Regions from separate parts of the Pseudomonas sp. CMR5c genome, predicted to be linked through region 1. Evidence: predicted binding sites of a transcription regulator. Region 1 holds the regulator's gene; the other holds the start of a gene.
The links. Region 1 encodes sigma-54, which starts transcription at its own class of promoters, with help from an activator protein. Its sites were predicted from a motif close to ANTGGCATNNANNTTGCTNT; they were not measured.
Positions count from the first base shown of each region.

Region 2: glnA (glutamate--ammonia ligase) is a predicted target of sigma-54. The motif match lies at 8,619-8,638, and genes of this name have one in related genera.

Region 1 is NZ_CP027705.1:1,035,669-1,050,275, forward strand. Features, by position in the region: gene C4K40_RS04655 (aspartate ammonia-lyase) at 1-1,251, shown strand, start outside; gene C4K40_RS04660 (hypothetical protein) at 1,279-1,722, shown strand; gene C4K40_RS04665 (superoxide dismutase) at 1,724-2,335, shown strand; gene C4K40_RS04670 (ZIP family metal transporter) at 2,366-3,259, shown strand; gene C4K40_RS04675 (HPr family phosphocarrier protein) at 3,288-3,560, opposite strand; gene rapZ (RNase adapter RapZ) at 3,577-4,434, opposite strand; gene ptsN (PTS IIA-like nitrogen regulatory protein PtsN) at 4,437-4,901, opposite strand; gene hpf (ribosome hibernation-promoting factor, HPF/YfiA family) at 4,914-5,219, opposite strand; gene C4K40_RS04695 (RNA polymerase factor sigma-54) at 5,379-6,872, opposite strand; gene lptB (LPS export ABC transporter ATP-binding protein) at 7,055-7,780, opposite strand; gene lptA (lipopolysaccharide transport periplasmic protein LptA) at 7,780-8,325, opposite strand; gene lptC (LPS export ABC transporter periplasmic protein LptC) at 8,312-8,884, opposite strand; gene C4K40_RS04715 (HAD family hydrolase) at 8,895-9,419, opposite strand; gene C4K40_RS04720 (KpsF/GutQ family sugar-phosphate isomerase) at 9,420-10,394, opposite strand; gene C4K40_RS04725 (ATP-binding cassette domain-containing protein) at 10,658-11,467, shown strand; gene mlaE (lipid asymmetry maintenance ABC transporter permease subunit MlaE) at 11,467-12,264, shown strand; gene mlaD (outer membrane lipid asymmetry maintenance protein MlaD) at 12,264-12,731, shown strand; gene C4K40_RS04740 (phospholipid-binding protein MlaC) at 12,743-13,396, shown strand; gene C4K40_RS04745 (lipid asymmetry maintenance protein MlaB) at 13,393-13,698, shown strand; gene C4K40_RS04750 (BolA family protein) at 13,817-14,056, shown strand; gene murA (UDP-N-acetylglucosamine 1-carboxyvinyltransferase) at 14,079-14,607, shown strand, end outside.
Region 2 is NZ_CP027705.1:409,291-423,897, forward strand. Features, by position in the region: gene secB (protein-export chaperone SecB) at 1-346, shown strand, start outside; gene C4K40_RS01915 (tRNA (cytidine(34)-2'-O)-methyltransferase) at 513-968, opposite strand; gene C4K40_RS01920 (hypothetical protein) at 967-1,407, shown strand; gene ntrC (nitrogen regulation protein NR(I)) at 1,918-3,354, opposite strand; gene glnL (nitrogen regulation protein NR(II)) at 3,351-4,436, opposite strand; gene C4K40_RS01935 (bifunctional transcriptional activator/DNA repair enzyme AdaA) at 4,796-5,929, shown strand; gene C4K40_RS01940 (hypothetical protein) at 5,898-6,347, opposite strand; gene C4K40_RS01945 (chorismate mutase) at 6,408-6,962, opposite strand; gene glnA (glutamate--ammonia ligase) at 7,114-8,520, opposite strand; gene thiI (tRNA uracil 4-sulfurtransferase ThiI) at 8,853-10,307, shown strand; gene typA (translational GTPase TypA) at 10,447-12,270, shown strand; gene C4K40_RS01970 (YkgJ family cysteine cluster protein) at 12,420-12,863, opposite strand; gene C4K40_RS01975 (glycogen/starch/alpha-glucan phosphorylase) at 13,130-14,607, shown strand, end outside.

The DNA.
Region 1 (14,607 bases):
GCTTTCATCCGGGCGCTGATCCTGGCCAAGGCCGCGGCGGCCAGGGCCAACGTCGAGCTGGGCCAGATCAGCCAGTCCCAGGGCAAGGCCATCGTCGATGCCGCCCAGGGGCTGCTGGAAGGCGACTTCATGCAGCACTTCCCGGTGGATGTGTTCCAGACCGGTTCCGGTACCAGTTCCAACATGAATGCCAACGAAGTGCTGGCGACCCTGGCCAGCCGGTTGCTGGGCGAGGTGGTCAACCCCAATGACCATGTGAACTGTGGCCAGAGCAGCAACGACATCATTCCCACCACCATCCATGTCAGTGCCGCCCTGACCTTGCACGAGCAACTGTTGCCGGCCTTAGTGCACCTGGTCGAGGTCATCGAGCGCAAGGCGTTGGAGGTGCACTCGTTCGTCAAGACCGGCCGTACCCACCTGATGGATGCCATGCCGGTACGCATGAGCCAGGTGTTGGAGGGCTGGGCGCAGCAGCTCAAGGCCAACATCGCGCATCTGCAGGATTTGTTGCCGAGCCTGCAGGCCCTGGCCCAGGGTGGTACTGCGGTAGGTACGGGAATCAACGCGCATCCGGAGTTCGCCGCGCGTTTCAGCCGGCAGTTGAGCGAGCTGACCCAGGTGCAGTTCACCCCGGGCAAGAACCTGTTCGCCCTGATTGGCTCCCAGGACACCGCGGTAACCGTCTCCGGGCAACTGAAGGCAACAGCGGTTTCGCTGATGAAGATCGCCAACGACCTGCGTTGGATGAACTCGGGACCACTGGCCGGATTGGGGGAGATCGAGCTGGAGGGCTTGCAACCTGGTTCGTCGATCATGCCTGGCAAGGTCAATCCGGTGATTCCGGAGGCGACAGCGATGGTGGCGGCCCAGGTGATCGGCAACGACAGCGCCATTACCGTGGCCGGGCAGTCGGGTAACTTCGAGCTCAACGTAATGCTGCCGATCATTGCCCAGAACCTGCTGAGCAGTATCGAGTTGCTGGCCAACTCCAGCCGCCTGCTGGCAGACAAGGCCATCGCCAGCTTCAAGGTCAATGAAGCGAAGCTCAAGGAAGCGCTCTCGCGCAACCCGATCCTGGTGACCGCCCTCAACCCGATCATCGGTTACCAGAAGGCCGCGGAGATCGCCAAGACCGCCTACAAGCAGGGGCGCCCGGTGATCGATGTGGCACTTGAACACACCGATCTGTCGCGCAGCCAGCTGGAGGTCCTGTTGGATCCGGAGAAGCTCACCGCAGGTGGCGTGTAACCCCCGTTAGCGCTTTGGAGGTCGATCATGGAGCACTGGAAACGCACGATTGAAAGGGCCAATCGCCTGTTCATGCAGGATGAGCTGGTGGATGCCCGTGAGTTCTACCTGCAAGCGCTGGCATTGGCCCAGGTGCTGTTCGAGCGCTGGCCTGATGCCGACGAAGCGGTGGCGGCCTGCGTGATCTCCCACCACAACCTGGCGGACCTGCATTTACGCCTGAACCAGCCGGAGGAGAGCGCGGAGTATCTCTGCGCTATCCACCAGCGGTTGTTGCAGACCATGCAAGACAACCGCTTGCCCCTGGCGCTGCGTGAAGCGGCCTTGCGCCAAAGCAGCAAGACCTACCTCGAGCTGCTCAATTTCATCGGTGAGCACGGCGCATATCCCCGTTCCCACCGCTTGCTGGACAACAACATTGAGTGCCTGTCTGCGGATAGGCACGGCAGCCCCTCTCATGGAGTGCACTGACATGTCCTTTACCTTGCCTGTTCTGCCGTATGCATACGATGCCCTGGAACCGCATATCGATGCGCAGACTATGGAAATCCACTACACCAAGCACCATCAGACCTACGTCAACAACCTCAACGCGGCGATAGAAGGTACCGAATGGGCCGAGTGGGAAGTAGAGAGACTGGTGGCGAGCATCCAGCAGTTGCCGGAAGGGTTGCGTGCCGCGGTGATCAACCAGGGCGGCGGGCATGCTAACCATTCGCTGTTCTGGGCGGTGATGACGCCTGCCGGCGGGGGTAAGCCCGATGGTGCACTGGCACAGGCCATTGACCGGCATTTGGGTGGGTTCGAGAGCTTCAAGGAGGCTTTCACCAAGGCCGCGCTGACCCGTTTTGGCAGCGGTTGGGCTTGGCTCAGCGTGACTCCGGAGAAAACCCTGGTAGTGGAGAGCAGCGGCAACCAGGACAGTCCGCTGATGAATGGCAACACACCGATTCTTGGCCTGGATGTGTGGGAGCACGCCTACTACCTGCGCTATCAGAATCGCCGGCCCGAATACATTAATGCTTTCTACAACGTGATCAATTGGCCAGAAGTCGCCCAGCGTTACCACGCCGCGATGGCCTGATTTTTCCTTGGATAATAAATAAGGTCGACTATGGGCACAGAGACATTGGCGATCAGCAGCGGACGGATGTTTCGTTATGCCTTCGGTTCGCTGCTGCTGTTGGCGGGTACCGCATTGCTGGTGGCTCAGGGGCTCAACTGGCTGAACCTGGAACCGCGTTTGTTGCGTGCCTTGCAGGGCGGCGCGATCTGCGCCTTGGGTACTGCGCTGGGAGCGGTGCCGGTGCTGGTGATCCGCAAGATGCCGATCGCGGTGAGCGATACCTTGCTCGGCTTTGGCGCTGGAGTGATGTTGGCGGCGACGGCGTTTTCGCTGATCGTGCCGGGCATCGCAGCGGCCCAGGAGCTGGGGCTGTCGGCCTGGGGCGCCAGTGGCCTGGTCTGTACCGGGATCATGCTGGGTGCCCTCGGCCTGTTCCTGGTGGACCTGAAGATTTCCGGCGGCAGTTCGGAGACCCTGGTGGGCACGCCGGAGCATCCAGTCATCGCGCCGCGGATCTGGTTATTCGTCTTCGCCATCATTGCCCACAACATTCCCGAAGGCATGGCGGTCGGAGTGTCGGCCGGCGGCGGCATGGCCGATGCGGATAGCCTGGCCATGGGTATCGCGCTGCAGGATGTGCCGGAAGGGCTGGTGATCGCTCTGGTGTTGGCAGGTGCTGGAATGTCGCGAGTCAGGGCGTTCCTGATCGGCGCTGCTTCTGGCCTGGTAGAGCCAGTGTTCGCCCTGCTTTGTGCCTGGCTGGTGAGCTTGGCACAGGTGCTGTTGCCTTTGGGGTTGGCCCTGGCGGCCGGAGCCATGCTGTTGGTGGTGACTCATGAGGTGATCCCCGAGTCCCGGCGCAATGGTCACGAAAAGCTTGCCAGTCTTGGCTTGTGTATCGGCTTCTGCCTGATGATGGTAATGGACACGGCACTCTCCTGAGTGCCGGCTGGGCAATGCCCGGGCAGGCTTACTCGCCTTCGTCGAAGTAGTTGTTGATCAAGGCGACCAGGGCATCCAGCGCTTGCTGTTCCTGTTCGCCCTCGGTCTTGAGATGGATCTTGGTGCCTTTGCCGGCGGCGAGCATCATCATGGCCATGATGCTCTTGCCGTCGACCATGGATTCCGGCGTCCGGCCAGCGCGAATCTGGCAGGGAAACTGGCCAGCGACGCCGACGAACTTGGCTGATGCGCGGGCATGCAGGCCCAGTTTGTTGATGATCTCGATTTCCAGAGCTGGCATCGCGGGGTAGATCCTTTCAGCTAAGGTCGCGGTGGCGAACCTGGACGTTCTTCAGGGATTTTTGCAGGACCTGGCCCAGGCGCTCGGTCAGGTACACGGAACGATGGTGCCCGCCGGTACAGCCGATGGCGATGGTCACGTAGGCGCGGTTGCTGGCGGCGAAGCGTGGCAACCACTTGAGCAGGTAGCTGGAGATGTCCTGGAACATCTCTTCGACATCCGGTTGCGCAGCCAGGTACTCGGCCACGGGAGCGTCCAGTCCGGATTGGGCGCGCAGTTCGGGTTTCCAGTACGGGTTGGGCAGGCAACGCACATCGAACACCAGGTCGGCGTCCACCGGCATGCCGCGCTTGAATCCGAAAGATTCCACCAGGAAGGCAGTGCCTGGCTCGGGCTGGTTCAACAGCCGCAGCTTGATGGTATCCCGCAGCTGGTAGAGATTGAGGTTGGTGGTGTTGACCTTGAGGTCGGCCAGGTCGACGATCGGCCCCAATAGTTGGGTCTCGTCATGGATGGCCTCGGCCAGCGAGCGGTTGGCGCTGCTCAAGGGATGGCGCCGGCGGGTTTCCGAGAAGCGCTTGAGCAGGGTTTCCTCGTCGGCGTCCAGGTACAGCACATCGCACTGGATGTGCCGGCTGCGAACTTCTTCCAGCAGCTCCGGAAAGCGCGACAGGTGGCTTGGCAGGTTGCGGGCGTCGATGGACACCGCCACCAGCGGTTGCGCCAATTCGGTATGGATCAACGCGCGTTCGGCCAGCTCGGGCAGCAGGCCGGCTGGCAGGTTGTCAATGCAGTAGTAGCCGTGGTCCTCCAGAACATCGAGGGCGGTGCTTTTACCTGAGCCGGAACGGCCGCTGACGATGATCAGACGCATGGTTACCGACCGTTCTGTTCGTCCAGCACGACCTGGTACAAGGCTTCGTTGCTGGTGGCGCTGCGCAGCCGCTCACGAACTTCCTTGCGATCGAGCATGCTGGCGATCTGCCGGAGCAGTTCCAGGTGCGCATCGGTGGCGGCCTCCGGGACCAGCAGTACGAACAGCAGGTCCACGGGAGCGCCGTCGATGGCATCGAAGTCGATCGGGGCGTCCAGGTGCATCAGCGCGCTGATGGGGGACTCGCAGCCTTTGAGGCGGCAGTGGGGAATAGCGATGCCGTTGCCGAACCCGGTGGAGCCGAGTTTCTCGCGGGCGATCAGGCTCTCGAATACGTCCTGCATCTCCAGATCAGGCACTTCACGGCTGATCAGGTTGGCAATTTGTTCGAGGGCGCGTTTTTTACTGCCGCCCGGCACGTTCACCAGGGAACGGCCGGGGGTCAGGATGCTTTCAAGTCGGATCATGGGAGGGGAGTATCAGCGACCCGTGCCTTGGAGAAGGTGGAGTTGCTTTTCCTTATGCTTTTTCAGTTGGCGGTCAAGCTTGTCCGTGAGCAGGTCGATTGCGGCATACATATCGTCATGTTCTGCATTGGCGACGACCTCCCCACCGTGGATGTGCAGGGTCGCCTCGATTTTCTGCTTCAGCTTCTCGACGGCCATGGTGACCTGCACATTGGTGATCTTGTCGAAATGGCGTTCCAGTCGGTCGAGCTTCTCGCCGATGTAGACGCGCAGAGGTTCAGTCACTTCGAGTTGGTGTCCACTGATGTTGACTTGCATACAGCTTCTCCTTCGTTGCCAGTGCATAACGCGGCAGGCCGTTTTGCCTGCCACCTAGACTGTGTCTGAAACCAGCCTGCACATCGATCGGGCTACCTTGCCCGGTCATCGCTCGGCGGGTTTCAAGCACACTCCGAAACGCTGTGGCCAGCCCGGCGGCTACATCAACCGCTTGCGTTCGCTGGAAGGCGCGATCCCAAGGGATTCGCGGTACTTGGCGACGGTCCGGCGGGCTACCTGGATACCTTGTGCCTCCAGTAAACCAGCGATCTTGCTGTCACTCAACGGCTTTTTCTGATTTTCCGCAGCCACCAGTTTCTTGATGATCGCGCGGATCGCCGTAGACGAGCATTCACCGCCTTCGGAGGTGCTGACGTGGCTCGAGAAAAAGTATTTCAGCTCATATATGCCCCGTGGGGTATGCATGAATTTCTGCGTGGTCACCCGGGAAATCGTCGACTCGTGCATGCCCACCGCTTCGGCGATGTCGTGCAGGACCAGGGGCTTCATCGCTTCGTCGCCGTACTCGAGGAATCCGCGTTGGTGCTCGACGATCTGGGTGGCGACCTTCATCAGGGTTTCATTGCGGCTCTGCAGGCTCTTGATGAACCAGCGGGCCTCCTGCAACTGGTTGCGCATGAAGGTGTTGTCCGCACTGGTATCGGCGCGGCGCACGAACCCGGCGTACTGGGCGTTGACCCGCAGGCGTGGCACGGATTCCTGGTTCAGCTCCACCAGCCAGCGTTCGTTGTCCTTGCGCACGATGACGTCAGGAACCACGTACTCGGCTTCGCTGGACTCGATCTGCGAACCCGGGCGCGGGTTGAGGCTCTGGACCAGTTCGATGACCTGGCGCAGTTCGTCTTCCTTGAGCTTCATGCGGCGCATCAGTTGGCTGTAGTCGCGGCTGCCCAGCAGGTCGATGTAGTCGTTGACCAGGCGCTGGGCCTCGGCCAGCCAAGGTGTTCTCGCCGGCAACTGGCGCAGTTGCAGCAGCAGGCATTCGCCCAGGCTGCGGGCGCCGATGCCGGCCGGCTCGAATTGCTGTATGCGGTGCAGCACGGCCTCGACCTCATCCAGCTCGATATCCAGCTCGGGGTCGAAGGCTTCGAGAATCTCTTCCAGGGTTTCGTCCAGGTAGCCCTGGTTGTTGATGCAGTCGATCAGGGTCACTGCGATCAGGCGGTCGGTGTCCGACATCGGGGCCAGGTTCAGCTGCCAGAGCAGGTGGCTCTGCAGGCTTTCGCCAGCCGAGGTGCGGGTGGTGAAGTCCCACTCGTCATCATCGCTGCTGGGCAGGCTGCTGGCGCTGGTCTGGTACACATCTTCCCAGGCGGTATCCACCGGCAGCTCGTTGGGGATGCGCTCGTTCCATTCACCGTCCTCGAGGCTGTCCACCGTCTGGGTGGTTTCCTGGTAGGAGGGTTCCTGGATCTCGGTGTTGGGTTTGGACTCGGTGTTGTCGGCCAGGGGGTCGCTGTTGTCGAAGTCGTCGCCCTCTTCCTGGCGTTCGAGCATCGGGTTGGACTCCAGGGCTTCCTGGATTTCCTGTTGCAGGTCCAGGGTCGACAGTTGGAGCAGGCGGATGGCCTGTTGCAGCTGCGGTGTCATCGTCAGCTGCTGGCCCATTCTCAGGACTAGCGATGGTTTCATGGCAGGGGCTTAACACCTTAATTGCCGGCGCACATGCGCCATCCACTACAGGGCGCCGGAGCGCCAAACATAAGCAAATTATATGCCTGAAACTGAAGTGTTTGCCTAGAGCGCTGTAACAATAAAGTTTGTGGGGTTTTATCGTTCCCAGCGCCCAGGCAATGGGTCCTGCACCTCAGCCCTTACAGGCGGAACTCATGGCCCAGGTAGACTTCCTTGACCAGTTCGTTGGCCAGGATGGTCTGGGAGTCGCCTTCGGCGATCAGTTGTCCGTCGTTGACGATATAGGCGGTCTCACAGATGTCCAGGGTTTCGCGGACGTTGTGGTCGGTGATCAGCACGCCGATCCCCTTGGCCTTGAGGTGGTGGATGATCTGCTTGATGTCGCCGACCGAGATCGGGTCCACGCCTGCGAAAGGTTCGTCCAGCAGGATGAACTTGGGGGCGGTGGCCAGGGCCCGGGCGATTTCCACGCGGCGGCGCTCACCACCGGACAGGCTCATGCCGAGGTTGTCGCGGATGTGGTTGATGTGGAATTCCTGCAGCAGGCTTTCCAGCTCCTGGCGACGGCCGGCCTTGTCCAGTTCCTTGCGGGTCTCGAGGATGGCCATGATGTTGTCGGCCACCGACAGCTTGCGGAAGATCGAGGCTTCCTGGGGCAGGTAGCCGATACCTGCACGGGCGCGGCCGTGCATCGGCTGGTGGCTGACGTCCAGGTCGTCGATCAGGACTCGGCCCTGGTCGGCCTGGACCAGGCCCACGATCATGTAGAAGCAGGTGGTCTTGCCGGCACCGTTGGGGCCAAGCAGGCCGACGATCTGGCCGCTGTCGATGGACAGGCTGACATCACGCACGACCTGGCGGCTCTTGTAGCTCTTGGCCAGGTGCTGGGCTTTGAGAGTTGCCATTACTGGGCCTTTTGCTCGTCGGTTTTCTTTTTCGGCTGGATGACCATGTCGATTCGCGGACGTGGCGCAGTAACCGAGCTGCCGTTGGCGCGACCGGCGTTGGCCACTTGCTTGACGGTGTCGTAGACGATCTTCTCGCCTTCGGTGGTGTTGCCGTCGTTGATGACCTTGGCCTTGTCGATCAGCACGATGCGGTTTTGCTGGGCATGGTACTGGATGGTCACGGCATAGGCCTGGACCGGCTTCGGATCGGTCTGCTTCTGCAGTTGCTCGAAGTAGGCCAGGTTGCCCACCGAGGTCACTACGTCGATTTCACCGGTCTTGGCCCGGGTGATGGTCACGGTATTGCCGGTGATCTTCATCGAGCCCTGAGTGATGATCACGTCGCCCTTGTAGGTGGCCACGCCATTCTTGTCGTCGAGCTGGGCGTCATCGGCCTGGATGCGGATCGGCTGTTGGCTATCGTTCGGCAGAGCCCAGGCGCTCACGCTTCCCAGTGCTGCGCCCAGACTGAGCAAAATAGGGAGGGTTTTAACGAGCCTCATACTGTCCTCTTACGTTCGATAGCAGGTTCATCCTGCCGTCTTTCAAATACGCTTTCATTCCCTTGGCAGTGGTCACGCCGTCGGCGCCGTCGATTCTAACGGCTTGCTCGGTCTGCGCATATTGCTTCTGCGGGAATACTGTCATGCGGCTGGTGGTGATCAGCAGGTTGCGATTTCTCTCGTCGGTGCGGGCCACGCGGACGGAGTCGATCAGCTCGACTTCGGTGCCATCGGGGTTGACCTCGCCACGCTCGCTCTGGACATGCCACGGATAGGTGGTGCCGCGATACATCTGCAGGTCCGGCTTGGTCAGCAGGGTCACTTCGCTGGCCTTGACGTGCTCGACCTTGTCCGAGGTCATCTCGTACTGCAGCTTGCCATCGGGCAGGTACTGCACGCTGTGGGCGTTGATCACGAAGTAGTCGATGGCGCTTTCGTCGACCTGCACCATTGGCTTGTCGAGAAACCGCTCAGGGCTGATGTTCCAGTAACCGACCGCCGCGAACAGCAGGGCGATGGTCCCGAAGATCAGGATGTTGCGAATCTTTTTGCTCAGCATCGGTGGGACCCTATAAATAAGCAGCGTTGGCTGCTTCGAGGCGGTCCTGGGCATGCAGGATCAGTTCGCAGAACTCGCGGGCAGCGCCTTCGCCGCCCCGTGCCGTTGTAGTGCCGTGGGCATGCTCGCGGACGAACGGGGCTGCGTTGGCGACCGCCATGCCCAGGCCGACGCGGCGGATCACCGGCAGGTCGGGCAGGTCATCGCCCAGATAGGCGACCTGTTCATAGCTTAGGCCCAGTTGGGCGAGAAGCCCGTCCAATACCACCAGTTTGTCTTCGCGGCCCTGGTACAGGTGAGGGATTCCCAGGTTCTTGGCCCGGCGCTCCACTACTGGCGTCTTGCGACCGCTGATGATGGCGGTTTGTACTCCGGCTGCCATGAGCATCTTGATGCCCTGGCCGTCGAGAGTGTTGAAGGTCTTGAATTCGCTGCCATCCTCGAGGAAGTACAGGCGCCCGTCGGTCAGCACGCCATCGACGTCGAAGACCGCCAGCTTGATGTGCTTGCCGCGTTGCAGCAGGTCGTCATTCATTTACATCACTCCCGCGCGCAGCAGGTCGGACAGGTTGAAGGCGCCGATCGGGCGATCCTCGTTATCTACCACGATCAGTGCGTTGATTCGATTGTCTTCCATGATCTTCAAGGCTTCGGCTGCCAGCATTTCGGCGCGTGCGGTCTTGCCGCGCAGGGTCATGACTTCATCGATAGTGGTGTGATGGATGTCGATGTTGCGGTCCAGGGTGCGGCGCAAGTCGCCGTCGGTGAAGACCCCGGCCAGGCGCCCGTCGGCCTCGGCGATAGCGGTCATGCCCAGGCCCTTGCGGCTCATCTCCATCAGGGCGTCCTTGAGCAGGGTGCCGCGCTGGACCTGGGGCAGCTGTTCGCCGGCATGCATGATGTTTTCGACCTTCAGCAGCAGGCGACGCCCCAGTGCACCACCGGGGTGGGAGAAGGCGAAGTCTTCGGCGGTGAAGCCGCGCGCCTCCAGCAGCGCCACGGCCAGGGCATCGCCCATGACCAGGGCGGCGGTGGTCGAGGAGGTCGGTGCCAGGTTCAGCGGGCAGGCCTCATGTTCGATATGGGCGTTGAGGTTGACGTCGGCGGCTTTGGCCAGCGGTGAATCAGGGTTGCCGGTAATACTGATCAGTTGGATGCCCAAGCGCTTGATCAGTGGCAACAGGGTCACGATTTCATTGGTGGAGCCGGAGTTGGAGAGGGCGAGGATCACATCGTCGCGGGTGATCATGCCCATGTCGCCATGGCTGGCTTCGGCCGGGTGGACGAAGAACGCCGTGGTGCCGGTGCTGGCCAGGGTGGCGGCGATCTTGTTGCCGATATGCCCGGACTTGCCCATGCCGACCACTACTACTCGACCTTTGCTGGCCAGAATCATCTCGCAAGCACGAACGAAATCTGCGTCGATATGAGGCAGCAAGCTCTCTACTGCCTGGATTTCGAGGCGAATTGTGCGTTGTGCCGATTGAATCAGGTCGCTGGATTGACTCATGTCTGAAATCGTATAGCCCGATGAAAAGGCGGCGATTATAACGGTAATGATCGAATCCCTCACGCAAGTTCGTCAGCCTTTGTCTACTTGCGCAGAGAATCCGGCGATTTTGCCTGTCCTATACCTGAACGGTCATGGCTTCGGCCTTGGGGGCTCTGCATCAGCAGTGATATAGTTCGCCGCCAGTTCGGCCTGCCCAGGGGCACGTGCTCTCGGGAGAGAGCCTAGCGTCCGAGTGTTAGGCTGCATCGCAAGGAGTTTAGATGAGTGCCGACAACGCTTACGCGGTCGAGCTGAAGGGCGTTTCCTTCAAGCGCGGTGCGCGCAGCATATTCAATAACGTGGATATCCGTATTCCGCGGGGCAAGGTCACCGGCATCATGGGGCCTTCCGGCTGTGGGAAAACTACCCTGCTGCGCTTGATGGGCATGCAGTTGCGGCCCAGCAGCGGCGAGGTCTGGGTCAATGGCCAGAACCTGCCGACGCTCTCGCGCAGCGATCTGTTCGATGCTCGCAAGCAGATGGGCGTGCTGTTCCAGAGCGGTGCGCTGTTCACCGACCTGGATGTCTTCGAGAACGTGGCCTTTCCGCTGCGGGTGCACACCCAGCTGCCTGACGAAATGATTCGTGACATTGTCCTGCTCAAGCTGCAGGCAGTGGGGCTGCGTGGGGCCGTCGACCTCATGCCCGACGAACTTTCAGGCGGCATGAAGCGCCGGGTCGCCCTGGCCCGGGCCATCGCCCTGGATCCGCAGATCCTCATGTACGACGAGCCTTTCGTGGGCCAGGACCCGATCGCGATGGGGGTGTTGGTGCGCCTGATTCGCCTGCTCAACGATGCCCTGGGCATCACCAGCATCGTGGTGTCCCATGACCTGGCGGAAACCGCGAGCATCGCCGACTACCTCTATGTAGTGGGTGATGGCCAGGTGTTGGGCCAGGGAACTCCTGCCGAGTTGATGGACTCCGACAATCCGCGTATCCGGCAATTCATGAAGGGCGATCCCGACGGCCCGGTACCGTTTCACTTTCCAGCGCCGGACTACCGCGCAGATCTTCTGGGGAAGCGCTGATGCGCAAGATATCGCTAATCGAGAGGATTCGTCTCTTCGGTCGCTCAGGCATCGATGTCCTGGCGGTACTGGGGCGTTCCACCCTGTTCCTGTTCCATGCGCTGCTCGGTCGCGGCAGCATCGGCGGTGGTTTCGGCCTGTTGGTCAAGCAACTGCATTCAGTGGGCGTCATGTCCCTGGTGATTATCGTCGTGTCGGGGATCTTCATCGGCATGGTGCTGGCGCTGCAGGGCTTCAACATCCTCTCCAGCTACGGTTCGGAGCAGGCGGTAGGCCAGATGGTCGCCCTGACCCTGCTGCGCGAGCTGGGGCCGGTAGTCACCGCGCTGCTGTTCGCCGGGCGCGCCGGTTCGGCACTGACCGCCGAGATCGGCAACATGAAATCCACCGAGCAGCTCTCCAGCCTGGAGATGATCGGTGTCGATCCGCTCAAGTACATCATCGCCCCGCGCCTATGGGCCGGTTTCATCTCCTTGCCCTTGCTGGCCATGATTTTCTGCGTGGTGGGTATCTGGGGGGGCTCGTGGGTGGCCGTCGACTGGCTGGGGGTCTATGAAGGCTCCTACTGGGCGAACATGCAGAACAGCGTGAATTTCAGTAGTGACGTGCTCAATGGCGTGATCAAGAGCATCGTCTTCGCCTTTGTAGTGACCTGGATCGCCGTATTCCAAGGCTACGACTGTGAGCCCACCTCAGAGGGGATCAGCCGTGCCACTACCAAGACCGTGGTGTACGCCTCGTTGGCCGTACTGGGCTTGGACTTTATTCTGACCGCCTTGATGTTTGGAGATTTCTGATGCAAAACCGCACCCTGGAAATCGGTGTCGGCCTTTTCCTGCTGGCCGGCATCCTGGCTTTGCTGTTGCTTGCCCTGCGGGTCAGTGGCTTGTCTCCGACCGCGAGCACCGATACTTATAAACTTTATGCCTATTTCGACAATATCGCCGGTTTGACGGTCAGAGCTAAGGTGACCATGGCCGGGGTGACCATCGGCAAGGTCACGGCAATCGATCTGGACCGCGACAGCTTCACTGGCCGGGTGACGATGCAACTGGAAAAGCGCGTGGATAACCTGCCGACCGACTCCACTGCATCTATCCTGACTGCTGGCCTGTTGGGTGAGAAATACATCGGTATCAGCGTGGGTGGGGAAGAGGCCCTGCTCAAGGATGGTGGAACCATCCACGACACTCAGTCGTCGCTGGTATTGGAAGACCTGATCGGTAAATTCCTGCTCAATACCGTTAGCAAAGACGCCAAATGAGGAGTTTTTCGATGATTTCTATCTTGCGACGTGGCCTGCTGGTGCTGCTCGCTGCGCTGCCGTTGCTGGCCAATGCGGCGAGCCCGACCTCCGCCCATGACCTGGTGCAGGACACTACCAACCGCCTGCTGGCCGATCTTGCCGCCAATAAAGAGAAGTACAAGCAAAGCCCGAACGACTTCTACAACTCCCTGAACGGCATTGTCGGCCCGGCGGTGGATGCCGATGGCATCTCCCGCAGCATCATGACCGTGAAGTATTCGCGCAAGGCCACCCCGGAGCAGATGGCGCGCTTCCAGGAGAACTTCAAGCGCAGCCTGATCCAGTTCTATGGCAACGCGCTGCTGGAATACAACAACCAGGGCATCACCATTTCTCCTCCCAAGGATGAAAGCGGTACCCGTACTAGCGTCGACATGCAGGTCAAGGGCAACAACGGGGCGATCTACCCGGTGTCCTACACCCTGGAGAAGATCAGCGGCGAGTGGAAAATTCGTAACGTGATCATCAATGGCATCAATATCGGCAAGCTGTTCCGCGATCAATTCGCCGATGCCATGCAGCGCAACGGCAACAACCTGGACAAGACCATCGATGGCTGGGCCGGCGAAGTGGCCAAGGCCAAGGAAGCTACCGACAACGCCGCGCCAAAGGCCGAGCAATGAGCGAGGCGGGCGTACGCCTCGGTACCGCCGGGGAGCTGTTGATCAGCGGCGTGCTGGACTATCGCAGCGGCCCGGGCCTGCGCAAGCAGGGTCAGGCGCTGATCAAGTCGAGCCAGGCCTCGGCGCTGGTGCTCGACTGCTCGGCGGTAGAGCGCTCCAGCAGTGTCGGCCTGGCCTTGTTGCTGGCCTTCATGCGTGACGCCCAGGCGCTGGGCAAGGCCGTGAGCGTGCATGCGCTTCCGGACGGCATGAAGGAAATCGCCGAGGTGTCCGGGGTGACCGAGATCCTCGCGCAGCCCTAGTCGCCACAGGGTCACGCAAAGCCCCCCGTCAGAGTCCTGCTTATGCGGGGTTCGCAGGCGCGGGGCTTTTTTGTATGATGTCCGACCCGCGCGCACAGGGCGCCGATTGAGGTTGAGCATGCAGGCCAACGAAGTGAAGAGCTTTCTCGAGGGAAAGCTGCCCGGAACTCAGGTAGAAGTTGAGGGCGAAGGCTGCAACTTTCAGCTGAACGTGATTAGCGACGAACTGTCGGCCTTGAGCCCGGTTAAGCGTCAGCAGAGCATCTATGCCCATTTGAATCCATGGATTGCCAATGGCAGCATCCACGCGATCACCATGAAATTTTTCAGCCGCGCGGCCTGGGCCGAGCGCACCTGAGCCCAAGGGCGTCGAGACTCTTATGGATAAATTGATTATTACCGGCGGTGCTCGCCTCGATGGCGAGATCCGCATTTCCGGGGCCAAGAACTCCGCGCTGCCTATCCTGGCGGCAACCCTGCTGTGCGATGGCCCGGTCACCGTGGCCAACCTGCCGCACCTGCACGACATCACCACCATGATCGAGCTGTTCGGTCGCATGGGCATCGAGCCTGTGATCGACGAGAAACTCAGCGTCGAGATCGACCCGCGCACCATCAAGACCCTGGTGGCGCCTTACGAGCTGGTCAAGACCATGCGTGCCTCGATCCTGGTGCTGGGCCCGATGGTCGCGCGCTTCGGTGAAGCCGAAGTGGCCTTGCCTGGCGGCTGTGCCATCGGCTCGCGTCCGGTGGACCTGCACATCCGCGGCCTGGAAGCCATGGGCGCGCAGATCGACGTCGAAGGCGGCTACATCAAGGCCCGTGCCCCCGAAGGCGGCCTGCGTGGCGCGAACTTCTTCTTCGATACCGTGAGCGTGACCGGTACCGAGAACATCATGATGGCCGCTG
Region 2 (14,607 bases), 630 kb from region 1:
CAGCGTCTCCCTGGACCTGAACACTCGCCAGAAAGCCCTGGAAACCGACTTCCACGAAGTGGTGCTGACCTTGTCCGTGACCGTGAAGAACGGCGACGAAGTGGCCTTCATCGCTGAAGTGCAGCAGGCCGGTATCTTCCTGATCAAGAACCTGGACGAGGCTTCCATGAGCCACACCCTGGGTGCCTTCTGCCCGAACATCCTGTTCCCGTACGCTCGCGAAGCGCTGGACAGCCTGGTGACCCGTGGTTCGTTCCCGGCCCTGATGCTGGCTCCGGTGAACTTCGACGCGCTGTATGCCCAAGAGCTGCAACGCATACAGGCCGGCGAGAACACCGTTCAATAAGAGCTTCGCCAAGCCATGAAAAAAGCGCCTTTGACGGCGCTTTTTTCATGGCTCGGCGAAACCTCCAGGTAGGAGCGAGGCTTGCCCGCGACAAGGGCGACGCGAAATGCCTGAGCACCGCGTACCGTTCATCGCTGGCACGCTTGGCTCCGGCACGAGCAGGCGCTTATTTGAAGCCCAGTTGGCGCCAGCCTTCATAGACCGCCACCGCCACGGTGTTGGACAGGTTCAGGCTGCGGCAGCCTTCGCGCATGGGCAGGCGCAGGCGCTGTTCGCCGGGCAGGGCGTCCAGCACTTCGGCCGGCAAGCCACGGCTTTCCGGGCCGAACAAGAAGGCGTCGCCTTCCTGGAAGCTGGCGTCGTGGAAAGGCCGCGAGCCCTTGGTGGTGAAGGCGAACAGGCGCGGGTGGCCGAGGCTCTGCAGGCAGCTGGCGAGGTCGGGGTGGCGTTGCAGGGTGGCGTATTCGTGATAGTCGAGGCCGGCGCGACGCAGGCGCTTGTCGTCCATTTCGAAACCCAGCGGCTCGATCAAGTGCAGGTGGCAGCCGCTGTTGGCGCATAGCCTGATAACGTTGCCGGTATTCGGCGGAATTTCTGGTTGGAAGAGGATGACGTGAAACATGCACGGCTCCGAAGAGAAAGACAGGCAGCATTCTACGCCTGAAGAAGACCCGCGGCCGAAGCTAATGCTGCGGGTGTTCGGCTCCCTGGCCATAGTTGGGTTGATGGTTGGCTTGATGATCGGGCGCCTGACCCAGACCGAGCCGGTGCAGTTGCTCAAGGTCGAAGGCGTGGCCGAGGGCCTGGTGGTGTGGTTCGACCGTGAGCCCAAGGTCCATGGCGAGCATATCGAGGGGGCGGTGGCGCTGCTGTTCGATGCCACGGGCCAGGCACAACAGGGTCAATTGCAGGTCAACCAGCGGACCGCGAACTGGCGGATACGCCTGGCGGACCAGGGCTTGTTGCTGAACCTGGTGGCTGCTCGCCCGCTGCGGGGCGAATGGAGCGCAAGCGAGGTGGACGGGCGTTGGCGCCTGGAAGTCCGCCTACGCGAGCAATAAAAGAGGGAAACCCCGGCCTGCCTGTACCAAGGCCCCCAAAAGGGAAGGGCTGGTCGTTTTGTCGGCGACGAGCCCTGGTGTAAAGAAGGGGATTCCCGGCCTGCCTGTACCAGGGTCCCCAAAACTCTGGCCTGCTCGCTTGGCGCGGGCGGACCGGGTGTTAAAGAGGGGAGTCCTGGCCTGCCTGTACCAAGGTCCCCGAAACGGGTGAGCGGTGGCGCTCGTGATCTTGTTATTGCAGGGGGCGTGCCAATTCGGGATTAAACGGTTCAGTTAATTGCAGGCTCAAGCTGAGGGCCCCGTTTCTCGGGGCTTTCGCCGTTTTTTGAGTTTTTCTTGCCCGGCCTGGTGCGGCCGTTCGCAAGCGGATCCTGCGTCTGGCTGAGCCTTTTGCTGGTGCAGGCTCACCATTTCGGTGCACGAAAAGCATCGCGGGCAAGCCTCGCGCCTACGAAACACAAGATCCGTAGGGGCGAGGCTTGCCCGCGATAGGGGTTACAGAACAGCAGCTCAAGCCTCGTCGCTGTCCTCCTCGTCGCCACCGTCGACCTTCATGCCCAGTTCCTTGATCTTGCGGGTCAGGGTATTGCGCCCCCAGCCCAGCAGGACTGCGGCGTCGCGGCGCCGGCCCGCGGTGTGCTTGAGGGCGGTCTCGATCATGATCCGCTCGAAGCTCGGTACCGCGCTGTCCAGCAGGTTGGACTGGCCGCGGGCCAGGGCCTGGTCGGCCCACTGGCGCAATGCCTGCTCCCAGTTGGTCACCGGCGCCGAGTCCTGGGGCAGGCTCAGCAGTTCCGGTGGCAGGTCGCCGATATGCACCTCGCGCCCGGAAGCCATCACGGTGATCCAGCGGCAGGTGTTCTCCAGCTGGCGCACGTTGCCCGGCCAGGGCAGGTTCTTCAGGTATTCCTCGGTCTCGTGCTTGAGCAGCTTGGGTTCCACCGCCAGCTCCTGGGCCGCGCGGCCGAGGAAGTGCCTGGCCAGGGTCGGGATGTCCTCGCGACGATCCGACAGGCGGGGAATGTGGATGCGGATCACGTTGAGGCGGTGGAACAGGTCTTCGCGGAACTTGCCGGCATGGACCAGGGTTTCCAGGTTCTGGTGGGTGGCGGCGATGATCCGCACGTCGACCTTGACCGGGGTATGGCCACCGACCCGGTAGAACTCGCCGTCGGCCAGCACCCGCAGCAGCCGGGTCTGGGTGTCGGCCGGCATGTCGCCGATCTCGTCCAGGAACAGGGTGCCGCCGTCGGCCTGCTCGAAGCGCCCGCGCCGCAGGTTGGCCGCGCCGGTGAACGCGCCTTTTTCATGGCCGAACAGCTCGGACTCCATCAGGTCCTTGGGGATGGCCGCCATGTTCAAGGCGATGAACGGCGAACTCGCCCGGGGGCTGTGGCGATGCAGGGCATGGGCCACCAGTTCCTTGCCGGTGCCGGACTCGCCATTGATCAGCACGGTGATGTTGGAGTGGCTCAGCCGGCCGATGGCGCGGAATACCTCCTGCATCGCCGGCGCCTCGCCGATGATCTCCGGGGTGCGGGCCAGGCTCGGGGCCACTTCCAGGCCTTGCTGTTCCTGGGCGTGCTGGTTGGCGCGCTTGACCAGGGACACCGCCTCGTCGACGTCGAATGGCTTGGGCAGGTACTCGAAGGCGCCGCCCTGGTAGGAGGCGACGGCGCTGTCCAGGTCGGAGTGGGCGGTCATGATGATCACCGGCAGGCGCGGGTGCTGCTCGCGAATCCGTGCCAGCAGGTCGAGGCCGCTGGCCCCGGGCATGCGGATGTCGGAGATGATCACGTCCGGGGTCTGGCGTGCCAGGCGGCTCATCACCCCGTCGGCGCTGTCGAAGCTCTGGGTGGTCATCCCTTCCTGCTGCAAGGCTTTTTCCAGGACCCAGCGGATTGAACGGTCGTCATCGACGATCCACACGGTTTCACTTCGGCTCATGTCGATGGGGCTCCTTGTTCCAGTGGCAGAAAGATCGAGAACGTGGTGTGGCCTGGGTGGCTGTCGCACTCGATCAAGCCCTGGTGCTGGCTGATGATGTTCTGGGTGATGGCCAGGCCCAGCCCGGTACCATCCGGACGGCCGCTGACCATGGGGAAGAAGAGGGTGTCCTGCAGTTCGGCGGGAATCCCCGGGCCGTTGTCGATGATCTCGATCTTGGTCACCAGCCGGTGGCGTACGTGGCCGATGGTGAACTGGCGCATGGTGCGGCTGCGCAAGGTGATGCGGCCCAGGCGCAATTCGTTCTGGGTGCTGATGGCCTGCATGGCGTTGCGCACGATGTTCAGGACTGCCTGGATCATCTGCTCGCGGTCGACCAGCACGTCGGGAATGCTCGGGTCGTAGTCCCGGACCAGGGTGATGCAGCCCTGGCTCTCGGCCTCCACCAGGCTGCAGACCCGCTCCAGCACCTCGTGGATATTGGTCGGCGCCAGGACCGGCAGCTTGTTCGAGCCGAGCATGCGGTCCACCAGGTTCCGCAGGCGATCGGCCTCTTCGATGATGACGTTGGTGTAATCCCTGAGGCCTTCTTCAGGCAGCTGGCGGGCCAGCAACTGGGCCGCGCCACGGATTCCCCCCAGGGGATTCTTGATTTCGTGGGCCAGGCCGCGCACCAGCATCTTGCTGGTTTCCTGTTTGGACAGCTGGGCCTCTTCCTTGGTGATGCGCAGCAAGCGATCCCGGGGATGGACTTCCAGCAGCAGCAAGGTGTCGCCGTTGCTGAGGATCGGCGTCACTGCATAGTCCACGGTCAGGGTCTGGCCGGTCAGGGCGGTGAGCATCGCCTCGCGCTTGGTGAAGGGGTGGGCCTGCTCCACCGCCTGGCGCAGGGAGCTCAAGGCTTCGGCCGACTCGGTGAACAGCTCGCTGATGAACTGCCCATGGCTGCGCTGGCCGCTGATGGCCAGGAGCATTTCCGCCGCCGGGTTCATGTACTCAAGGCGCAGGTCGGCGTTGAGCAGGATGGTGGCGGTGGTCAGGTTGTCCAGTAACAGGCGATGCAGTGGGTCGCTGATGGTCATTCGGACCTCTTTTGGAGCAGGGCGATCTGCGGCCGGTCGCGGATCGTGCACGGGTTGAAGCACTGTCATGGGGAAAATGCAAAAACCAAACCAAGGCTCCGAAAAGAAGCGTCCGAGCCCCTGAAACAGGCGTTTGAACGACGCTTGCCTAGCGGGCTGCCAGCCCTGGCGAAGGTTTTCGACCCAAAATGGGTGGTCGATGAGCCATGGGTGCAAGGTTGTGCACCAATATAGTGCATGATCTGTGTCCGTGCATGATCCTTCGGCTGGATGGTGAATCGACGCCCGTTTTTCAGCGGCAACCATCCAGGCGCGGGTTTAGAGTGCCGGACCCGATGCTCGAAGATCCAGGATGCACCATGGACCACGCCCCCCTGCTGTTTCGCCTCCCCGACGACGACACCCTGTACCAGGCACTGCTGGATCGCGATCCGGCCTATGAAGGTTTTGCCTATGTCGGGGTGAAAAGCACCGGAGTGTTCTGCCGCCTGACCTGTGCCGCCCGCAAGCCCAAGCGCCATAACACGGTGTTCTTCGGCTCGATCAAGGGGTGTGTCGAAGCGGGTTTTCGCCCCTGCCTGCGTTGCCGCCCACTGGCCGAGGCGGGAGTCCAGGAGCCCTGGGTCAAGGTCTTGCTCGAGCAACTGCACGCGGATGCCGAGCGCCGCTGGTACGAGGATGACCTGGTGCGCCTGGGTTTGGACCCGTCCACCGTGCGGCGTGCCTTCAAGCGCTACTTCGGCGTGACCTTCCTGGAGATGGCCCGCTTGCGGCGCATGGGCCGGGGCATGCAGCAACTGGCATCGGGCGAGCCGGTGATCGAGGCCCAGATCAGTGCCGGCTTCGACTCCGACAGCGGCTTTCGCAAGGCCTTCGGCCGGCTGGTCGGCCAGCCACCCTCGAACTTGCGGGGGCGCGAGCTGCTCAAGGTGGATTGGTTGCAGACCCCCATCGGCGTGATGCTGGCCGTGGCCGATGCCCAGGTCCTGCATCTGCTGGAGTTCTTCGACCGCCCGGCCCTGGCGGGGGAGCTGCGCAAGTTGCAGGACAGCAGTGGTTCGAGCATCGGCTTCGGGCGTTTTGCCCCCATCGACCAGATCGAGGCCGAACTGCGCCGTTATTTCGCCGGTGAGCCGGTGTCTTTCCAGACACCGTTGGCGATGCAGGCCTCGGCCTTCACCCGTACGGTATGGCAGGCGCTGCGGGCCATTCCCCTGGGCAGCACTTGCAGTTACGCCGGGTTGGCGCGGGATATCGGCTCGCCGACGGCGGTGCGCGCCGTGGCCCGGGCCAATGGCGCCAACCAGATCGCCATCGTCATCGCCTGCCATCGGGTGATCGGCGCCGATGGCTCGCTCACCGGTTATGGCGGTGGTCTATGGCGCAAACGCTGGCTGTTGGAGCATGAGCGACGCATGCACCTGGCCGGACGGGAACAACCGGTGCAGGCCCAGGAGTCGTTCAGCGGTGGGCGCGCAGCAGGAAGAAACTGATTTCCGCGCTTTGCTGCAGGACTTGTTCGCCCTCAAGGACTTGCACCGCCAGGCGATGAAGGCCGCGGTCGAGGTTCGACAAATGCAACTGCGGGCCACGGCCAGGGGCGCCGTGAGGCTCGCCATCCAGCAGCAGGCGCAGGCGATGGGACGGCTGTAGCGGCGGGTGCAGGTCTACCTGGACGCTGAAGCTGCCGTTGTTGGCCCGCAGCGCGCCCTGCTCCTGCACTCCGTTGAGCTGCAGGCGGCGGTAGGCCTGCCTCTGGCTGGTCTGGCAGGCGGCCGGTGCCCTGTTCGAAGACGGCCAGTCGCTGGATCCTCGGTCGCTGCCGGTGCAATGGCCGGCGGTGGGGTGATAGAGGGCCGCATCAGCCGGCAGCAGGGTTATCCACAGCAGCCATAAAGCAGCGATACGCATGGTCCGGATCCTCCTGGTGAGCCCTCAGCATAGGGGCGCACCGGGCAGGGGCGGGCGTGGTTAACCTTTGAATACACATAATTCGGCGGTGGCCCGGATCATCGCCAGCTGGCGCAGCGGTTCGCCGGCGCTGGCCTGGTTGGCCCGGGCCAGCCACTGCGGGCAGTGCGGGTCGCTGCGCTGGGGAGCGAAGCTGGCCAGTTGTTGCAGCAGGCGCTTTTGCAGCTGGTCCAGTTGCGGGCGGATCTGTCCGGCCAGGTCCTGGCGGGGAGTGTCCGGAGCCCGGCCTTGCAGGTTCCAGGCCGAGAGCCTGGCGTATTGCACCAGCTTGTTGGCCTCGATCTGCGCGGCGAAGAACTGCTCCACCATGGCTTCATCCAGGCCATGGCTGGCAGCCTGGGCCGTGGCTGCGGCGATCACCTGTTGCTCCCGGGGCCGGTCTTCCACGGCCTTGTGGCTGTCCCATTTGCTCAAGGCCACCTGCTCGGCGAGTGTCAGGCGTTCAGCGATGCTGCCCAGTAGTGGGGCGAGGCTGGCCGGGCTGTCATCGGCCCGGGCCAGGCTGGCGGACAGGGCGCAGGCCAGGGCGAGAAACAGGCTCAGGGAAGATTTCATCGGCGGGCTTCCGGGTGGGTAATGGGCTGGCCATGATGCCTGCAAGCTGGCGGGACGCCCACGGAAAATCCCCGGGGCGTTTGTGCCGGGAATGAAAAAGGCCTCCCGAAGGAGGCCTTTCGATCACGCCGCTTGCGCGAGCGCTACCGGATCAGCAGCTGTAGTACAGCTCGTATTCCAGTGGGTGCACGAAGGTGCGGACCTTGATCTCTTCTTCGCTTTTCAGGGCGATGTAGGCGTCGATGAAGTCGTCGCTGAAAACGCCGCCTTTGGTCAGGAACGCACGGCCCTTGTCCAGCTCTTCCAGGGCTTCCTTCAGGCTGCCGCAAACTTGCGGGATCTCTTTGGCCTCTTCAGGCGGCAGGTCGTACAGGTTCTTGTCCGCGGCATCGCCTGGGTGGATCTTGTTCTGGATACCGTCCAGGCCGGCCATCAGCAGTGCGGCGAAGCACAGGTACGGGTTTGCAGCCGGGTCCGGGAAGCGTGCTTCGATACGGCGGGCCTTGGGGCTCGACACGTAAGGGATACGGATCGAAGCGGAGCGGTTACGGGCCGAGTAGGCCAGCATCACTGGAGCTTCGAAGCCTGGCACCAGGCGCTTGTAGGAGTTGGTGGCCGGGTTGGTGAAGCCGTTCAGGGCCTTGCCGTGCTTGATGATGCCGCCGATGAAGTACAGGGCGGTATCGGACAGGCCGGCATAACCTTCACCAGCGAAGGTGTTCTTGCCGTCTTTCCAGATCGACATGTGTACGTGCATGCCCGAGCCGTTGTCGCCGTACAGCGGTTTTGGCATGAAGGTGGCGGTGCGGCCATAGGCGTCGGCCACGTTGTGCACCACGTACTTCAGGGTCTGGGTTTCGTCGGCCTTCTTCACCAGGGTGTTGAACTTGACGCCGATTTCGTTCTGGCCGGCAGTCGCCACTTCGTGGTGGTGGACTTCGACGGTCAGGCCCATTTCTTCCAGTGCGTTGCACATGGAGGTACGGATTTCGTGGTCATGGTCGAACGGTGGCACGGGGAAGTAGCCGCCCTTGATGCCTGGACGGTGGCCCTTGTTGCCGCCTTCCACGTCCTGGTCGGACATCCACGAGCCTTGCTCGGAGTAGATCTTGAACATCGAGCCGGAGATGTCGGACTTGAACTTCACCTGGTCGAAGATGAAGAACTCAGGCTCTGGACCTGCGAATACGGTGTCGCCGATACCGGTGGCCTTCAGGTGCTCTTCGGCGCGCTTGGCGATCGCCCGTGGGTCACGGTCGTAGCCCTGCATGCTCGAAGGCTCGATGATGTCGCACACCAGGATCAGGGTCGGCTCTTCGGTGAACGGGTCGAGCACGGCGGTCTCGTCGTCCGGCATCAGGATCATGTCGGAGGCTTCGATGCCTTTCCAGCCAGCGATGGAGGAACCATCGAACATCTTGCCCGCTTCGAAGAAGTCCTCATCCAGCGCATCACGAGCCGGCATGGTCACGTGATGTTGAGTGCCCTTGGTGTCCGTGAAGCGCAGATCAATCCACTTGACGTCATGATCTTTGATGAGTTGAACCGACTTCGACATAGTGTCCTCCGGGGTGGCTTCGGGCTTGATGTTGGAGTGCCCTTAGAATGTGGGTGATGCCGGCGCGAATACTCTGCCATGGCAACCTGCCTCACAAGGGAGCAAATTGCATGCCAGTGCCCTGGGATGGGTTTTGTGCTCCAAAACCACGCTTTGTGCGACCCATGGCAACGAACGCCGGCTTTTTGCGCACTGCAATGTAGCGCTTATTCGAATGAATGACCCGTTTTGGTGCATTGAAAACCTTCTGCACATTAACTGGTTAAACCTTGAGCAATTTCCGCTATAATCCGCGCCCCCCTTTTTCGGCTGGCCCAGCGCGCGCTGTTTTCATGAAACTAATCGTTAAAGTTTTCCCGGAAATCACCATCAAGAGCCGCCCGGTACGGACGCGTTTCATCCGTCAGCTGGCCAAGAACATCCGTGCCGTGCTCCGCGACCTGGACCCGGCCGTGGTGGTCAATGGTGTGTGGGACAACCTCGAGCTGGAAACCGCCGTCAGCGAGCCCAAGGCCCTGAAGGAGATGACCGAGCGCCTGCGCTGCATGCCCGGCATCGCGCATTTCCTGCAGGTCGATGAATACCCCCTGGGGGATTTCGACGACATCGTCGCCAAGTGCAAGCAGCACTTCGGCCACGCCCTGGAAGGGAAGATCTTCGCCGTGCGCTGCAAGCGTGCCGGCAAGCATGAATTCAGCTCCATGGATGTGGAAAAGTACGTCGGCAGCCAGTTGCGCCGGCAGTGCGGTGCGGCGGGAATTTCCCTGAAAGAGCCGCAAATCGAAGTGCGGATGGAAATTCGCGACCAACGGTTGTTCGTGATCCACAGCCAGCACAACGGCATCGGCGGCTACCCGCTGGGCGCCCTGGAACAGACCCTGGTGCTGATGTCCGGCGGCTTCGACTCCACCGTGGCGGCCTACCAGATCATGCGCCGCGGCCTGATGGGGCATTTCTGCTTCTTCAACCTGGGCGGTCGTGCCCACGAATTGGGCGTGATGGAAGTCGCGCACTATATTTGGAAGAAGTACGGCAGCTCCCAGCGCGTGCTGTTCGTCAGCGTGCCGTTCGAGGAAGTGCTCGGCGAGATCCTGGGCAAGGTCGACGACAGTCATATGGGCGTCATCTTGAAGCGTATGATGTTGCGTGCCGCCTCGAGCATCGCCGAGCGCCTGCACATCGACGCGCTGGTCACCGGCGAGGCGATCTCCCAGGTTTCCAGCCAGACCCTGCCGAACCTGTCGGTGATCGACTGCGTGACCGACAAGCTGGTGCTGCGGCCGCTGATCGCCAGCCACAAGCAGGACATCATCGACCTGGCCAACCAGATCGGCACCGCCGATTTCGCCAGGCACATGCCGGAATACTGCGGGGTCATCTCGGTGAACCCCAAGACCAATGCCAAGCGCCATCGCGTCGAGCATGAAGAGAAAGAATTCGACATGGCCGTGCTCGAGCGAGCGATCGAGCGGGCCAAGCTGGTGCCGATCGATCGCGTGATCGACGAGCTGGGCCAGGACCTCAAGGTCGAGGAAGTCGACGAAGCCCTGGCCGGCCAGATCGTCATCGACATCCGCCATCCGGATGCCCAGGAAGACGATCCGCTGGAACTGCCGGGGATCGAAGTGCAAGCGCTGCCGTTCTATGCGGTGAACGCTCGTTTCAAGGAGCTGGACCCCAACCGCCAGTACCTGCTGTATTGCGACAAAGGCGTCATGAGTCGCCTGCATGCTCACCATCTGCTCAGCGAGGGACATGCCAATGTGCGCGTTTATAGACCGAGCTAAATGCCCGGGGCTGTTCGCCTGTGGCTTGCGTCACCGGCCCCCCGACGCCGCCGTCAAGCTGTAACGGCAAGGCCTGAATCTACTGTCCATCGCTGCCCGCACTGGTCAGCACACCGAATCCTCTGATCGAGATACACAAGTGATCGAAAATCTACGCAACATCGCCATCATCGCCCACGTTGACCATGGTAAGACCACCCTGGTAGACAAACTCCTGCGCCAGTCCGGCACCCTGGAGCGCAACGAGCTCAACGACGAGCGCGTGATGGACTCCAACGACCAGGAAAAAGAGCGCGGCATTACCATCCTGGCCAAAAACACCGCCATCAACTGGAACGGCTACCACATCAACATCGTGGACACCCCCGGCCACGCCGACTTCGGCGGCGAAGTTGAGCGCGTAATGTCCATGGTCGACTCCGTGCTGCTGCTGGTCGACGCTCAAGACGGCCCTATGCCGCAAACCCGTTTCGTGACCAAGAAGGCTTTCGAAGCCGGCCTGCGTCCGATCGTGGTGATCAACAAGGTCGACCGTCCGGGCGCTCGTCCTGACTGGGTTCTGGACCAGATCTTCGACCTGTTCGACAACCTGGGCGCTACCGAAGAACAGCTGGACTTCAAAGTGGTCTACGCCTCGGCCCTGAACGGCATCGCCGGTCTGGACCACACCGACATGGCCGAAGACATGACCCCGCTGTACCAGTCGATCGTCGACAACGTACCTGCGCCAAGCGTCGACCGTGACGGTCCGTTCCAGATGCAGATCTCTGCCCTGGACTACAACAGCTTCCTGGGTGTGATCGGTGTTGGCCGTATCGCCCGTGGTCGCGTCAAGCCGAACACCCCGGTTGTCGCCATCGACACCGAAGGCAAGAAGCGCAACGGCCGTATCCTCAAGCTGATGGGTCACCACGGCCTGCACCGCGTGGACGTTGAAGAAGCCGCTGCCGGCGACATCGTCTGCATCAGCGGTTTCGAGGAGCTGTTCATCTCCGACACCCTGTGCGACATGAACAACGTCGAAGCGATGAAGCCGCTGACCGTCGACGAGCCGACCGTTTCCATGACCTTCCAGGTAAACGATTCGCCGTTCTGCGGTAAAGAAGGCAAGTTCGTGACCTCCCGTAACATCAAGGAGCGTCTGGACAAGGAACTGCTGTACAACGTTGCCCTGCGCGTTGAAGAAGGCGACTCGGCCGACAAGTTCAAGGTTTCCGGCCGTGGTGAGCTGCACCTGTCGGTTCTGATCGAAACCATGCGTCGCGAAGGCTTCGAGATGGCTGTAGGCCGTCCGGAAGTGATCATCCGCGAAGTGAACGGCACCAAGCAGGAACCGTTCGAGAACGTGACCATCGACATCCCTGAAGAATCCCAGGGCAAGGTCATGGAAGAGATGGGCCTGCGTAAAGCCGACCTGACCAACATGGCGCCGGATGGCAAGGGCCGTGTACGCCTGGAATACAACATTCCAGCCCGTGGTCTGATCGGTTTCCGTAACCAGTTCCTGACCCTGACCAACGGTGCAGGCATCCTGACCTCGATTTTCGATCGCTACGACACCATGAAGTCCGGCCACATGTCCGGCCGCCTGAACGGTGTTCTGGTATCGGTTGAAACCGGCAAGGCCCTGACCTACTCCCTGGAAACCCTGCAGGCGCGCGGCAAGCTGTTCGTCGAGCACGGCCAGGAGATCTACAACGGTCAGATCATCGGCCTGAACAGCCGTGACAACGACCTGGGCGTGAACCCGACCAAAGGCAAGAAGCTCGACAACATGCGTGCTTCCGGCAAGGACGAGACCATCGCCCTGGTACCACCAGTTCGCCACACCCTCGAGCAGGCCCTGGAATTCATCCAGGACGACGAGCTGTGCGAAGTGACTCCTAAGTCGATCCGTCTGCGCAAGAAGATCCTCGACGAAGGCGAGCGTACCCGCGCTGCCAAGAAAGCCAAGTCCAACTAAGACTGGCTGAATGAAAAACGCCCCCGGTCGCAAGGCCGGGGGCGTTTTTTTATGCCTGGAGAAAACCTGTAGGGACCGTCTTGCCCGTTACCGGCCAAGACGGTATCTACAACGACAGCGGCGGCAGAGTTGTAGAGGGCGGGCGGGGATCAGAAGCGTTCCAGGGTCCGTCGGCTGGTGTTGCTCGGGCGTTCCAGGGGCTTGGGCTTGTAGGCGCAGTAGCCTGGGCGCGGGCCGATCTTGGGATGGTTGCGGCAGGTATCGGGGCGCTTGTCGTAAATGGTGCACAGGCGGCTCTTGCGGTCCAGATACAGGCAGTCGTTGTTGCTCATGCGCTGCAAGGTGAAGATTTCCGACTTCTGGTTGTAGCGCTCGACGATGCCTTCCTTCTGCAGGCGCTTGGCGATGTTCTTCGCCGGCTCACCCCGCTCGAACTCGTCGACGATGCCGATGCGGATCAGGTCCTTGATCTTCACTTCCACTGGCAGTGTGCAGCAACTGGACATGCAGGAACCGCACATGGGCGCGGAGTACTTGGCCCAGGTATCGAGGCGATCGATTTCCGCGGCGGCAATCAGGTTGGAGTTCATCAAGGTGGGTTCCGGCATGTTTTCGGGGGCGCGCGATCATACCGGGACTGCTGGATTTTTGAACAACTTTGCGTCGGATTTTTCGTACTGATGTGCCAGTTATTTCGTGCTGGTACGACCTCTGCTTGCTTTTTCACCGCTGGAGCGGGGGACGGCGCTTTTTGCCCGGTCATTTGAATCAAGGCCGAACCAGAGCCTTCACCTCGTGTCAGACCGACTAGGCTCAGTCAATTCCATGCTCACTGTGTATCTCGTCAGAGGTCTTAACGATGACTCAGGAATCCCCTGTTCGCGACACGGAGGTAGCGGCTTTTCGTGAAGCCGTCTTGACCAAACTCACCTATGCGGTCGGCAAGGATCCGGACCACGCCTTCGACCATGACTGGTTCGAGGCCATCGCCCTGGCGGCCCGGGACCACATGGTCGATCACTGGATGGATCACACCCGGCAGATCTATCGCCGGGGCCAGAAGCGGGTGTACTACCTGTCCCTGGAGTTCCTGATCGGCCGCTTGCTGGTCGACAGCCTGAGCAACCTCGGGCTGCTGGACGTGGCCCGCGAAGCCCTGTCGGACCTGGGCGTGGACCTGGAGCGCATTCGCCTGCTGGAGCCCGACGCGGCCCTGGGCAATGGCGGCCTCGGGCGCCTGGCGGCCTGTTTCATGGAAAGCATGTCGACCCTGGGGATTGCCGGCCATGGCTATGGCATCCGTTATGAACACGGGTTGTTCCGCCAGGCCATAGTCGATGGCTGGCAGCAGGAGCAGACCGAGCACTGGCTGGACTTCGGCAACCCCTGGGAGTTCGAGCGTCCCGAGGTGATCTACTCCATAGGTTTCGGCGGCGGTGTCGAGACCGTGGTCGACGAGAGCGGCGCGACCCGCCAGGTCTGGTGGCCGGCGGAAACCGTGCGGGCGGTGGCCTACGATACCCCGGTGGTGGGTTGGCGCGGTGCCAGCGTCAACACCCTGCGGCTGTGGCGGGCACGGGCCATGGAGGAGTTGCACCTGGAGCGCTTCAACGCCGGCGACCACCTGGGCGCCGTGGCCGAAGTGGCGCGGGCCGAGAGCATCTCGCGGGTGCTGTACCCGGCCGACAGCACCGAGGCTGGCCAGGAGCTGCGCCTGCGCCAGGAATACTTCTTCGTCTCGGCGTCCCTGCAGGATCTGCTGCGCCGGCACAAGAACATGCACGATTCGGTGCTCAGCCTCGGCGAGCATGCGGCCATCCAGCTCAACGATACCCACCCGTCGATCGCCGTGGCCGAGCTGATGCGCCAACTGGTGGACCTGCATGGCATCGCCTGGGATGCGGCCTGGCAGGTCACCGTGGAAACCCTGGCCTACACCAACCACACCTTGCTGCCAGAGGCCCTGGAGACCTGGCCGGTGGGCCTGATGGAGCGCCTGCTGCCACGGCACATGCAGATCATCTACCTGATCAACGCCCAGCACATCGATTCGCTCAGGGCCAAGGGCCTGCATGATTTCGACGTGCTGCGGGCGGTATCGCTGATCGAAGAGGACAACGGCCGCCGGGTACGCATGGGCAACCTGGCGTTCCTCGGCTCCCACAGCGTCAATGGCGTTTCCGGCCTGCATACCCAGCTGATGCGTAGCACGGTGTTCTCCGAACTGCACAAGCTGTACCCCGAAAGGATCAACAACAAGACCAACGGCATCACCTTCCGCCGCTGGCTGTACCAGGCCAACCCGCAACTGACCCAGATGCTGGTGGACGCCCTGGG